Regions from separate parts of the Ensifer sp. CCNWLY38 genome, predicted to be linked through region 4. Evidence: riboswitches for the same ligand, from Rfam matches in the RefSeq annotation. Region 4 holds a riboswitch; each other region holds the start of a gene.
The links. Region 4 has a riboswitch for cobalamin ahead of V7S54_RS10540 (CbtB domain-containing protein). Riboswitches for the same ligand answer to the same signal wherever they lie in the genome.
Positions count from the first base shown of each region.

Region 1: linked by a shared signal. The riboswitch ahead of cobU (bifunctional adenosylcobinamide kinase/adenosylcobinamide-phosphate guanylyltransferase) and the one ahead of V7S54_RS10540 (CbtB domain-containing protein) in region 4 are both predicted to bind cobalamin.
Region 2: linked by a shared signal. The riboswitch ahead of V7S54_RS05010 (DUF1636 family protein) and the one ahead of V7S54_RS10540 (CbtB domain-containing protein) in region 4 are both predicted to bind cobalamin.
Region 3: linked by a shared signal. The riboswitch ahead of nrdH (glutaredoxin-like protein NrdH) and the one ahead of V7S54_RS10540 (CbtB domain-containing protein) in region 4 are both predicted to bind cobalamin.

Region 1 is NZ_JBBBBO010000002.1:246,757-248,932, reverse strand. Features, by position in the region: gene cobW (cobalamin biosynthesis protein CobW) at 1-764, opposite strand, end outside; gene cobU (bifunctional adenosylcobinamide kinase/adenosylcobinamide-phosphate guanylyltransferase) at 768-1,292, opposite strand; cobalamin riboswitch at 1,705-1,877, opposite strand; gene V7S54_RS05440 (adenylate/guanylate cyclase domain-containing protein) at 2,116-2,176, shown strand, end outside.
Region 2 is NZ_JBBBBO010000002.1:165,794-167,969, reverse strand. Features, by position in the region: gene V7S54_RS05015 (ABC transporter ATP-binding protein) at 1-456, opposite strand, end outside; gene V7S54_RS05010 (DUF1636 family protein) at 533-946, opposite strand; cobalamin riboswitch at 1,052-1,267, opposite strand; gene V7S54_RS05005 (DUF1330 domain-containing protein) at 1,483-1,776, shown strand.
Region 3 is NZ_JBBBBO010000003.1:317,056-319,231, forward strand. Features, by position in the region: gene nrdE (class 1b ribonucleoside-diphosphate reductase subunit alpha) at 1-588, opposite strand, end outside; gene nrdI (class Ib ribonucleoside-diphosphate reductase assembly flavoprotein NrdI) at 558-974, opposite strand; gene nrdH (glutaredoxin-like protein NrdH) at 987-1,208, opposite strand; cobalamin riboswitch at 1,505-1,729, opposite strand; gene V7S54_RS08605 (hypothetical protein) at 1,956-2,176, opposite strand, start outside.
Region 4 is NZ_JBBBBO010000004.1:189,574-191,749, forward strand. Features, by position in the region: gene V7S54_RS10530 ((2Fe-2S)-binding protein) at 1-152, shown strand, start outside; gene V7S54_RS10535 (CbtA family protein) at 204-1,001, opposite strand; gene V7S54_RS10540 (CbtB domain-containing protein) at 1,199-1,375, opposite strand; cobalamin riboswitch at 1,418-1,680, opposite strand; gene V7S54_RS10545 (TetR/AcrR family transcriptional regulator) at 1,679-2,176, opposite strand, start outside.

The DNA of each region.
Region 1 (2,176 bases), on a different contig from region 4:
TCCTCGCCCGCCTCATGCTCCATCTCGTGATGCGACTTGCGGTTGGCGATGTCGCCTTCGGTGCCGACGCCGAGGCCGAGCAGAATGGCGGCAGCCACTTCGCCGTTCTTCGCCTCGATCATGGTCGGCTTGCGGCTGGTGCGCGAGGAAACCTCGTCGCGAACGGCCTTGAGGCCGGAAGCGTCGATCAGATCGGTCTTGTTGAGAACGATCAGGTCGGCGGCGGTCAGCTGATCCTCGAAGAGCTCCTCGATCGGGCTTTCATGGTCGAGATTTTCATCCTCGACGCGCAGCGCATCCACCTTGTCATGGTCGTCGGCAAAGCGGCCGGCGGCAACGGCGGCGCTGTCGACCACGGTCACGACGCCATCGACGGTCACTTCGCTGCGGATATCCGGCCAGTTGAAGGCGGCGACCAGCGGCTGCGGTAAGGCAAGGCCCGAGGTTTCGATGATGATATGGTCAGGGCGCTTCTCGCGCTCCAGAAGCTTGGTCATGGTCGGGATGAAATCATCGGCAACCGTGCAGCAGATGCAGCCATTGGTAAGCTCGATGATGTCGTCCTCGCTGCAGGCCTCGGCACCGCAACCCTTCAGCACGTCGCCATCAACGCCAAGATCGCCGAACTCGTTGATGATCAGCGCGATGCGCTTGCCGTCGGCGTTCTGTAAGAGGTTGCGGATCATCGTCGTCTTGCCGGCGCCGAGGAACCCGGTGATGACAGTCGCCGGGATCTTGCCGTGGCTGGCTTTCGCAGTGGTCATTTATCAACCCTTCATTTTCAGCGGCAAACCGGCCGCGACAAAGTAAACTTCAGCGGATTTCTCCGCAACGATCTGGTGAAGCCGGCCGGCATGGTCGCGAAACTCGCGGGCCATGCGGTTCTCGGGCACGATGCCAAGGCCGACCTCGTTGGAAACGAAAACAAGGCGCGCCTGCGCCTGCGGCAGGTAGGCGGCAAGCGCCGCAAACTCCGCCTCGATGTCGCGCTCCTCGAGCATGAGATTGGTGACCCATAGGGTCAGGCAGTCGATCAAAACGACATGGGTGGGGTCGTCGATGCGCCTGAGGATACCGACGAGATCGACAGGCTCCTCATGCGTCGTCCAGCCTTCGCCGCGGCGCGTCTTGTGATGGTCGATGCGCGCGCGCATTTCGTCGTCCCAGGCACGGCCGGTGGCGACATAATGCAGGGCGAGACCGGACGCTTCGACGAGCTTCTCGGAAAAGCTGGATTTGCCGGAACGGGCGCCGCCGAGGACCAGGACCGGTCCGGCGCTCTGATTGCTCATCGCCGCTGCGCCGAGGTCAGCGGCAGATGGCAACACCAGTTCGACGCGCCGGCGGCGCGTTCGGGAAAGTATCTGAGAGCCAAAACAACCTCCGTGATGGCGTTGGAGACGACACGTCTCCTCGGGCGGAATGCCCATGTCGGGTGGCAGGTCTCCTGGCTCACGGCGTCACGAGGCCCCACATCGCCTCGCCCAGAATGGACGAGGTTCCGATGTCAGGACCCGAGCGGCCCGCCTCACCTTCCCGGCGCTTTCCAGTGCCACAGCGAACCTCTGCGCGTCGTCTCCGACGCGCGGCGCTGTGGGCGGCTTCGTGAAAGGCGGACGATTCGTAGAAGAAGAGGCGTCCAACCCGGCTGATCACGATGCCACGCCAGTGGCTTTTCCGGTTCCGTTTCAAACTGCCGCGATTGCCCCATGCAATCGGCCGGCAGGCCTGACCCTGAACCCGATGGCGAACCCTGACCGTTCTACAGTCGCGGGGTCGGCTGCGATAAGGATGCCCGGTTTGGGTCCATCCGTCACATTCCCAATTATTCCTCCTGATCGCCACGACAAGGAGGAACCATCCAACATCCGATGATTAGGAAGCGGGCGCCGCAAAGTCAATCGACGCTTGCGACACCTCCCTGCCCGACTTGCGTCGCGCGACGATTTTTCGAGCGTGATGCCGCACCGGACATGAGGCGAATGGCATGTCGCGAACGAACATATTTTAGCAATGACAGATGTTGCGTTAAACTGGAGCGCCGCGCGTCCTATGGACGCGCAAAGGTCGCTGAACCATCCCGCAACCGAGGGGCTTCGTTTATCCGGTAGGCACATGGAACGCAGGCTCGCCGCCGTGATGATTGCCGACGTGTGCGGCTATGGGCTGCTCACCC
Region 2 (2,176 bases), on a different contig from region 4:
CTTCTCGCCGCCTGAGAGCGTCGAGAACTGGCGGCCGGCGAGATGGGCGAGATCGAGATGGCAAAGCGCATGGTGCACGCGCTCGCGATCCGTGTCCGTCCAGCCGTTGAGCCCCTCCCGCCGCGGGATGCGGCCCATCATCACGACATCGCGCACGCTGAAGGGAAAATCGCCGGGCATTTCCTGAAGCACGACGGCGATCGTCTTCGCCGCTTCGCGCGCCGAAATCGACCAGAGGTCGACGCCGTCGACCTCGATGCGGCCCGCATTCGGCTGCACCGCCCGGTAAAGGCAGCGCAGAAGCGAGGTCTTGCCGGCTCCGTTCGGCCCGAGGATCGCAAGCCGGCTGCCCGCCTCGATTGCGAAGTCCATGTCGTCGACCAGCTTCAACCCCGGGCGCGGCCCCCAGCAAAGCCCCTCGACACGGAGGGCTGCTCCTGTTGCGGTGCAGGTCATGGTCTCATCCCTCCCCGGCAGCGCCACGCGTCCATCCCGGATGCACCAAACGCGCTTGAGCGCATGCGTGTCGCGCTCATTGGAAGTGGCCCGCAAGGTCTTCGGAGACGAGCATGGCCGCCGGGATGCGGGCAAGCGTCTTGCCTTTAAGCCCGCGCGGCCGTTCGGCAGCCCGCGTCATGCCGTCGCCGCGCTCCGCATAGGTGGCGGCAAAGCGGACGAGATCGTCGATATCCTCTTCCGGCGAGATGTCGCCAAAGAGATAGGTCGCCTTGCCCGTCGCCTGGAAAGCGATGGTGCAGGGGCGCGTGCATGCCGCCATGCAGACCGTGCCGGCAATCGAGAAATCACGATCGAGCGGCTCGCCGAGCGCGGCAATGCTGCGGTTAAGACGCTTTATCAGCTCGGCGCCCGGCATGCAGGGGCCACCGGTAAAGCGGCAATCGGTGCAGACCGTTATCTTGTGCTGTCGGGAAGTCGGCTCAGCCATTTTCTCTCTCCGCCGGACTGACGGCAAGAGATGGCGAAGCGGCAGGATGACGGATGACCGTCGCGCAAAAGCCAGTTCTTTTCCATCGGAACACCCCGTCCGTTGTGGTTGATCGGTTCGATGGCAGGTCTCCTGGCTCGCGGGTCGCGGCGCATCCACGTCTTCCCGGCCATTGGCCAGTGACATGGTGTGAATGCGCTGTCCGCTCACAGTTGCGGGGGCAGCCACGGTTTCGGTCCCGTCAGGGTCGTCCGTTCCGTGTTCCCTTTTCAGCCGCTTCCGCATTGTCGCGGACGCAGCACCATCGCGCTCTTCCTCGCACGAATCGGCAGCGGATACAACCGATGGGGTCCGGCGGCCGGGATCTATCAACATGCGGCTTATGGTCATGCATTTTTTGTTATGTGATAACATTACAAGAATCAACATAAAAATGATGATCAGCCGTTCAACTGCTCTCTACGGCGCAAGGCGTCGCTCGAGGGGCACGAACGGCGTATCCTTGATCTTTGGCTTGTCGGAAAAGGAGCTCTGCCATGGCTGCCTATTTGATCGCCGATGTCGATATCACCGATGCAGCGACCTTCGAGGAATACAAAAGAGAGGTGCCGGCGACGGAGGCCCGCTATGGCGGGCGCTATCTCGGCCGTGGGGGTGCGACCCGGCTACTCGAAGGAGACTGGGAGCCGCACCGCCTCGTCATCATCGAATTCCCGGACATGCAAGCCTTGCTCTCCTGGTACCAGTCGCCGGAGTATCAGCGCCTGAAGGCGATCCGCGAGCGCTGTGCCAGGACACGTATCATAGCACTCGAAGGCGTCGCCATCTGAAGCGGAGCGCAAGACTGGCCGCAATTGCCGGCCTTGCTCGTGAAACGAACGGATGAGCGCGCCCGTCACTTCAAGCTTCGCGGCGCGCGGATGAAACGACTGCTAGGGGCATGCGCTCCGGACCTATCAACGTGCAGCGTTTCGTCATGCAGTTATTTGCAATGCCAGAGTTGAATTGCCGATGGGGCTCGAGCTGAGATAAACTCGCGCATTGGTTGCGGATAGTGCGCCGTCGCCGTCCCGAACTTGCCTTCGCCGGCCGGATATCCAGCCCGACGCCGGCGAACCGCCACCCGCCTGATGCTCCCGGAAAAGCCCGGAATTGCCGCATGTGTTACCGTCACGTAACCCTATGGGCGTTGAGAAAATCAACGGCCGCAGCAACAATTTGTAGAGCTAG
Region 3 (2,176 bases), on a different contig from region 4:
CGCGCGGCCGATGCTTTCCATATTGTCCTCGACCCTAAGCAAGAAGCAGGAGACGAGCTCGCCGCGTTGCTTTTTGCCGGCATTGAGGAAGGTCGGCGTCGCCGGCTGGAAACGGCCGGAAATGATCTCGTCGACGAGATCGCGGGCAAGCTGTTCGTTGCCGCGCGCCAGCGTCATCGCCACCATACAGACGCGGTCTTCGTAGCGCTCCAGGTAGCGCTTTCCGTCAAAGGTCTTCAGCGTATAGGACGTGTAGTATTTGAACGCGCCGAGGAAAGTCGGGAAGCGGAACTTCTTCCCATAAGCGTGGTCGTAGAGATCGCGCACGAAGTTGAAGGAATACTGATCCAGCACCTGCTGTTCATAGTAGCCCTCGGTCACCAGATAATCGAGCTTCTCCCTGAGGTTATGGAAGAAGACGGTGTTCTGGTTGACGTGCTGGAGGAAGTACTGCTTCGCCGCCAGCCGGTCCTTGTCGAGCTGGATCCGTCCCTCTTCATCATAGAGGTTCAGCATCGCGTTCAGCGCATGATAGTCGAGCGCCGGTTCCGTCGCCTTCAGGGGGCGTTCGAGTGTTGAGACGTCCAAAATCGTTCCATCCCGTTTCTGACATTGGCGACGTCCTCCTCGGTTCCGAGCAGCTCGAACCGGTAGAGGTAGGGCACCCGGCACTTGGCCGCGATGACGTCGCCGGCGATCCCGTAGGTCGCGCCGAAATTGCTGTTGCCCGCAGCAATCACGCCGCGGATGTGAGAGCGGTTGCCCGCATCGTTGAGGAAGCGGATCACCTGTTTCGGCACGGCGCCCCGGCCGTCGTCGCCGCAGTAGGTGGGCACGACCAACACGAAGGGCTCGGAAACCGTAAGCGAAGCCTTACTTTCCTTGAGCGGTATGCGCGCTGCGCGAAGGCCGAGCTTTTCGACGAAGCGATGGGTGTTTTCCGAGCGGCTGGAAAAATAGACGATCAGGCCCACCGCCTGTCTCCTCTAGGAAAGCGCGCTGATCTTGTCGGGGCGAAAACCCGCCCAGTGTTCGGGGCCGGCGACGACGACTGGAAGCTGCATATAACCGAGGCCCTTGACCGTTTCGAGCGCGTCCTGGTCGACGGAGATATCAATGATCTCGTAGTTGACACCCTGGCGATCGAGCGCCCGATAGGTCGCGGTGCATTGGACGCAGGCGGGCTTGCTGTAGACGGTAACGTTCATTTCTTCCTCGTTTGGTCGGCTGGATGAGAGCATGAGAAGGCGCACGGACACGCAACCGCGATCCGGCGAAATGCAGGGCTGTCATGGCTGTGGCTCGCTCGGATCTGGACGCCCGGGCGTGCCTCTTCGTCAGATGCGCGGGAAACCGCGCCTCTTGATTGGCGAGTGATAGAATTTCAATGACGCGGACATGACTTCACCCCGAAGCTTTCGACAGGCTGCCGGGGAGATGTCGAGACGATCAGGCAGGCTCATCCTGCCGCACGCAACTCAACCCCTCCGGACACCCCGCCCGTGGACGTTTGTTGCTCGAGGCAGGTCTCCTGGCTCACGGGTCTCAGCTTCCACCCCGACCTTCCCGAGGCCTCATGCCTCAGTGGTCCAATTCCGGACAGTCGCTCGCCGTCTACAGTTGCGGGGGCAGCTACGGCATAGCCTGGCGAAAACTCGCCGACGCACCGTATTCCCGTCTTAGCTCTCAATCCCTGCGAATCGAGAGAACCTCGAACACTAGATATAGTAGTTCATCGCAATTCTGCGTCAATAGGTTCGAAGTGCCTAAAGCTGGGGAGAGAAGGTGATTTCTTTCGCCGTGTGGCTAACAAGGAGTAAACGGCGGGATGCGGCGAAACCTGTGGGTGGAGAGCTGCGCGGCTTCTAGCCACGCCGGATCTCTCCCGAATTCGGTCCGCGGGCTGGCACGTGGCAGATCACGACAACTGCGCTGTCTCTTGCCTCTGCGTTCCGTCAATCGCAGAGCGACATGCTTACGTCTTTGTTTTCTCCGGGCTGGGCTCGAGGCGAAGCCCTTGCCATTTGCGGCGCGTCGCCGCAATCCCGCTCCGGCGAGGGCGGTGACTTGCGCGGATTGTCCTCCTTCGGCCAATGCCACGGATCGGCAATATCGCCGACGCGCGCCCGGATGGTCTCCTGATCTCGCGTCAGCCCGATATCCTTCAGCTGGAATT
Region 4 (2,176 bases):
CGCAACTGTCGCGCCAGTATCGGATCCGTTGCGGCTGTTGCCTCTACTTCCAAACGGAGGATGGCAGCTTCTGCGATACCTGCGTCCTGCTGGAACCGGACGATCGCCGCGCGCGACTGGCCGCGCATCTCATGCAAAACGGCGGGGCTTGAACCCCGCCGTCTGTTTGTTCAGGTGCCCATGGAAGGGCGTGATCCGCCGGATCAGTTCGCTCTGGCGAAACGCTCGTTGATGAAGCCGGAGACGACGCCAAGAACGATCCAGAAGGCGAGCGTGGTGGCGAGTGCGGCAACCGCAAACTCGGCGCCGAGAACGGCCGGAACGTTGCTCGTAATATCGACCGGCTGCGGCGCGCCGTAGACGTGCGGTGCTGCGATCAGCGCGAGGCCGACGACCTTGGACACGATCTCCTCGCGCAGGACGACGAGATAGAGGCCGACGGCCGAAAGGGCGACGGCTGCCAGCCACCAGGTCTGGCGGTCGCCAAGCTCGGCGGCCGGGAAACCCGGCAGTTCCGGCGGCAGGCCGATTGCCGGCAGCATGTGCACGGCAAGCCAGCCGCAGGCGCCCCAGAGCGCGCCGTTCCTGAGCGTGATCGGATAGCCGATCACCAGGCTGACGCCGGCCAAGAGCAGACCGAAGCCGGAGCCGGTGACGAGATTGGCGATCAGCGTGCCGGAGAAGCGGCTCATGCCGAACATGATGCCGCCTTCCTCGTGTTCGCCCTCATGGGCATAAGCCGGCGTGATCGGCGACAGTGCATCAAGCAGGGCGCCAACCGGCGAGACCGCCTTCAGCGACGAATGCTGGTCGTGACCCTCGGCGGCGGGTTGCGTCGTTCCAGGCTGTGCAGCGGGCTGCTCGGTTGCAGCCGGAGCCTCGCCTTCGAATTCCTCCGCATGCAGGATCAAAGGCGTGACCCTTAGTTCCTGGGCACCGGTCATGAAGACACCGGCAATCAGTCCAGCCACGATCGCGGCCAGAAGCGTTCTGACAATCATCTTGAAGTCCCTCGATAACGGCAAAAGCCACGCGCTGCGGCGTGGTTTGCAAGCCTTCCCATTCGCTGTGTCATGCGAACCATGCCGGTGCGCCGGCCGAAGCGGCGGCGTGCACAAGCACCGACATCCGGCTGAGGCCGGATGCGTTCAGGTCCGCTTTGTCGATGCGGAACGTTGGTGACGTTCCGGAACATCGCTTAGTGGCAGGGGAAGCCGTAGGAGTGGCGGGTGTCGTGCGCGGTGTCGTGCAGCACGGCCGAATTGGCAAGGCCGGCGCCGAAGACGAGGAATGCGCCGATGAAAAGCGCGATGACGCCAGCGGTCAGACGATCGCTGAGGGAGAGCGGAATGCTCGAAACAGTAGACGTAGCCATGACAACCTCCGTGATGGCATCGGGAAATTCCCGGTGTGGGCCCTATGCCCGTATCGAGTGGCAGGTTTCCTGGCTCACGGCGCTGGGCGGAATGCCCTTGATCTGCCTCGCCTTCCCAGATCGACCACCCTCTCGTGGTCTCCTCCAGTGGCTTCTTCCGGATCACTCCGGAATGGCAGATCGACGTCGCTCTACAGTCGCGGGGTCGGCCGTGATGTGAATGCCCAGCATGGGTCCATCCGTCACGTTCCCGTTTACTCCCGAAACACGTTCGCGTCCCGGGAACCAATCGATCCCAGATGATTAGGAGCGTGTCATGGCGTTGTCAATTGAGCCTGCGCCGCCCGCCGCTTCATCAGCGACAAAATCGCGAAGGATCATCTGCTTGTAGGCCTCGACGATGCGGTCGCCCTCGACGCGATCGACCGAAACGGCAAGCCGCATGGTGCAATCGCCGAGATGCATGATCAGGAAAGCGGCGCTGTCGATGGTTTCGCGCGGCGTTTCGGGCACAAGCCCGGCCCAGACATCGGCAAGCAGTTTGCCGCCGGCGCGGCTTTGCAGAAGATCGATCTCGCGCAGCGCCTTGTCGGCCTGCATCGCCGACCAGATGTCGCGCATCACAGGCTCGGCGAGGAACATGTCGTAATAAATGTCGAAGAGCACACAGAAAGCGTCGCGTAGTTCCGCGAGCGATGTGACCTTGGCAAGTTCGGCAGCGATGCACTCGTTGCACACGGCATTGTAGCGCTCGGCCAGCGTGCGCACGATCGCCGCCTTGTCGGGGAAGTACTGGTAGAG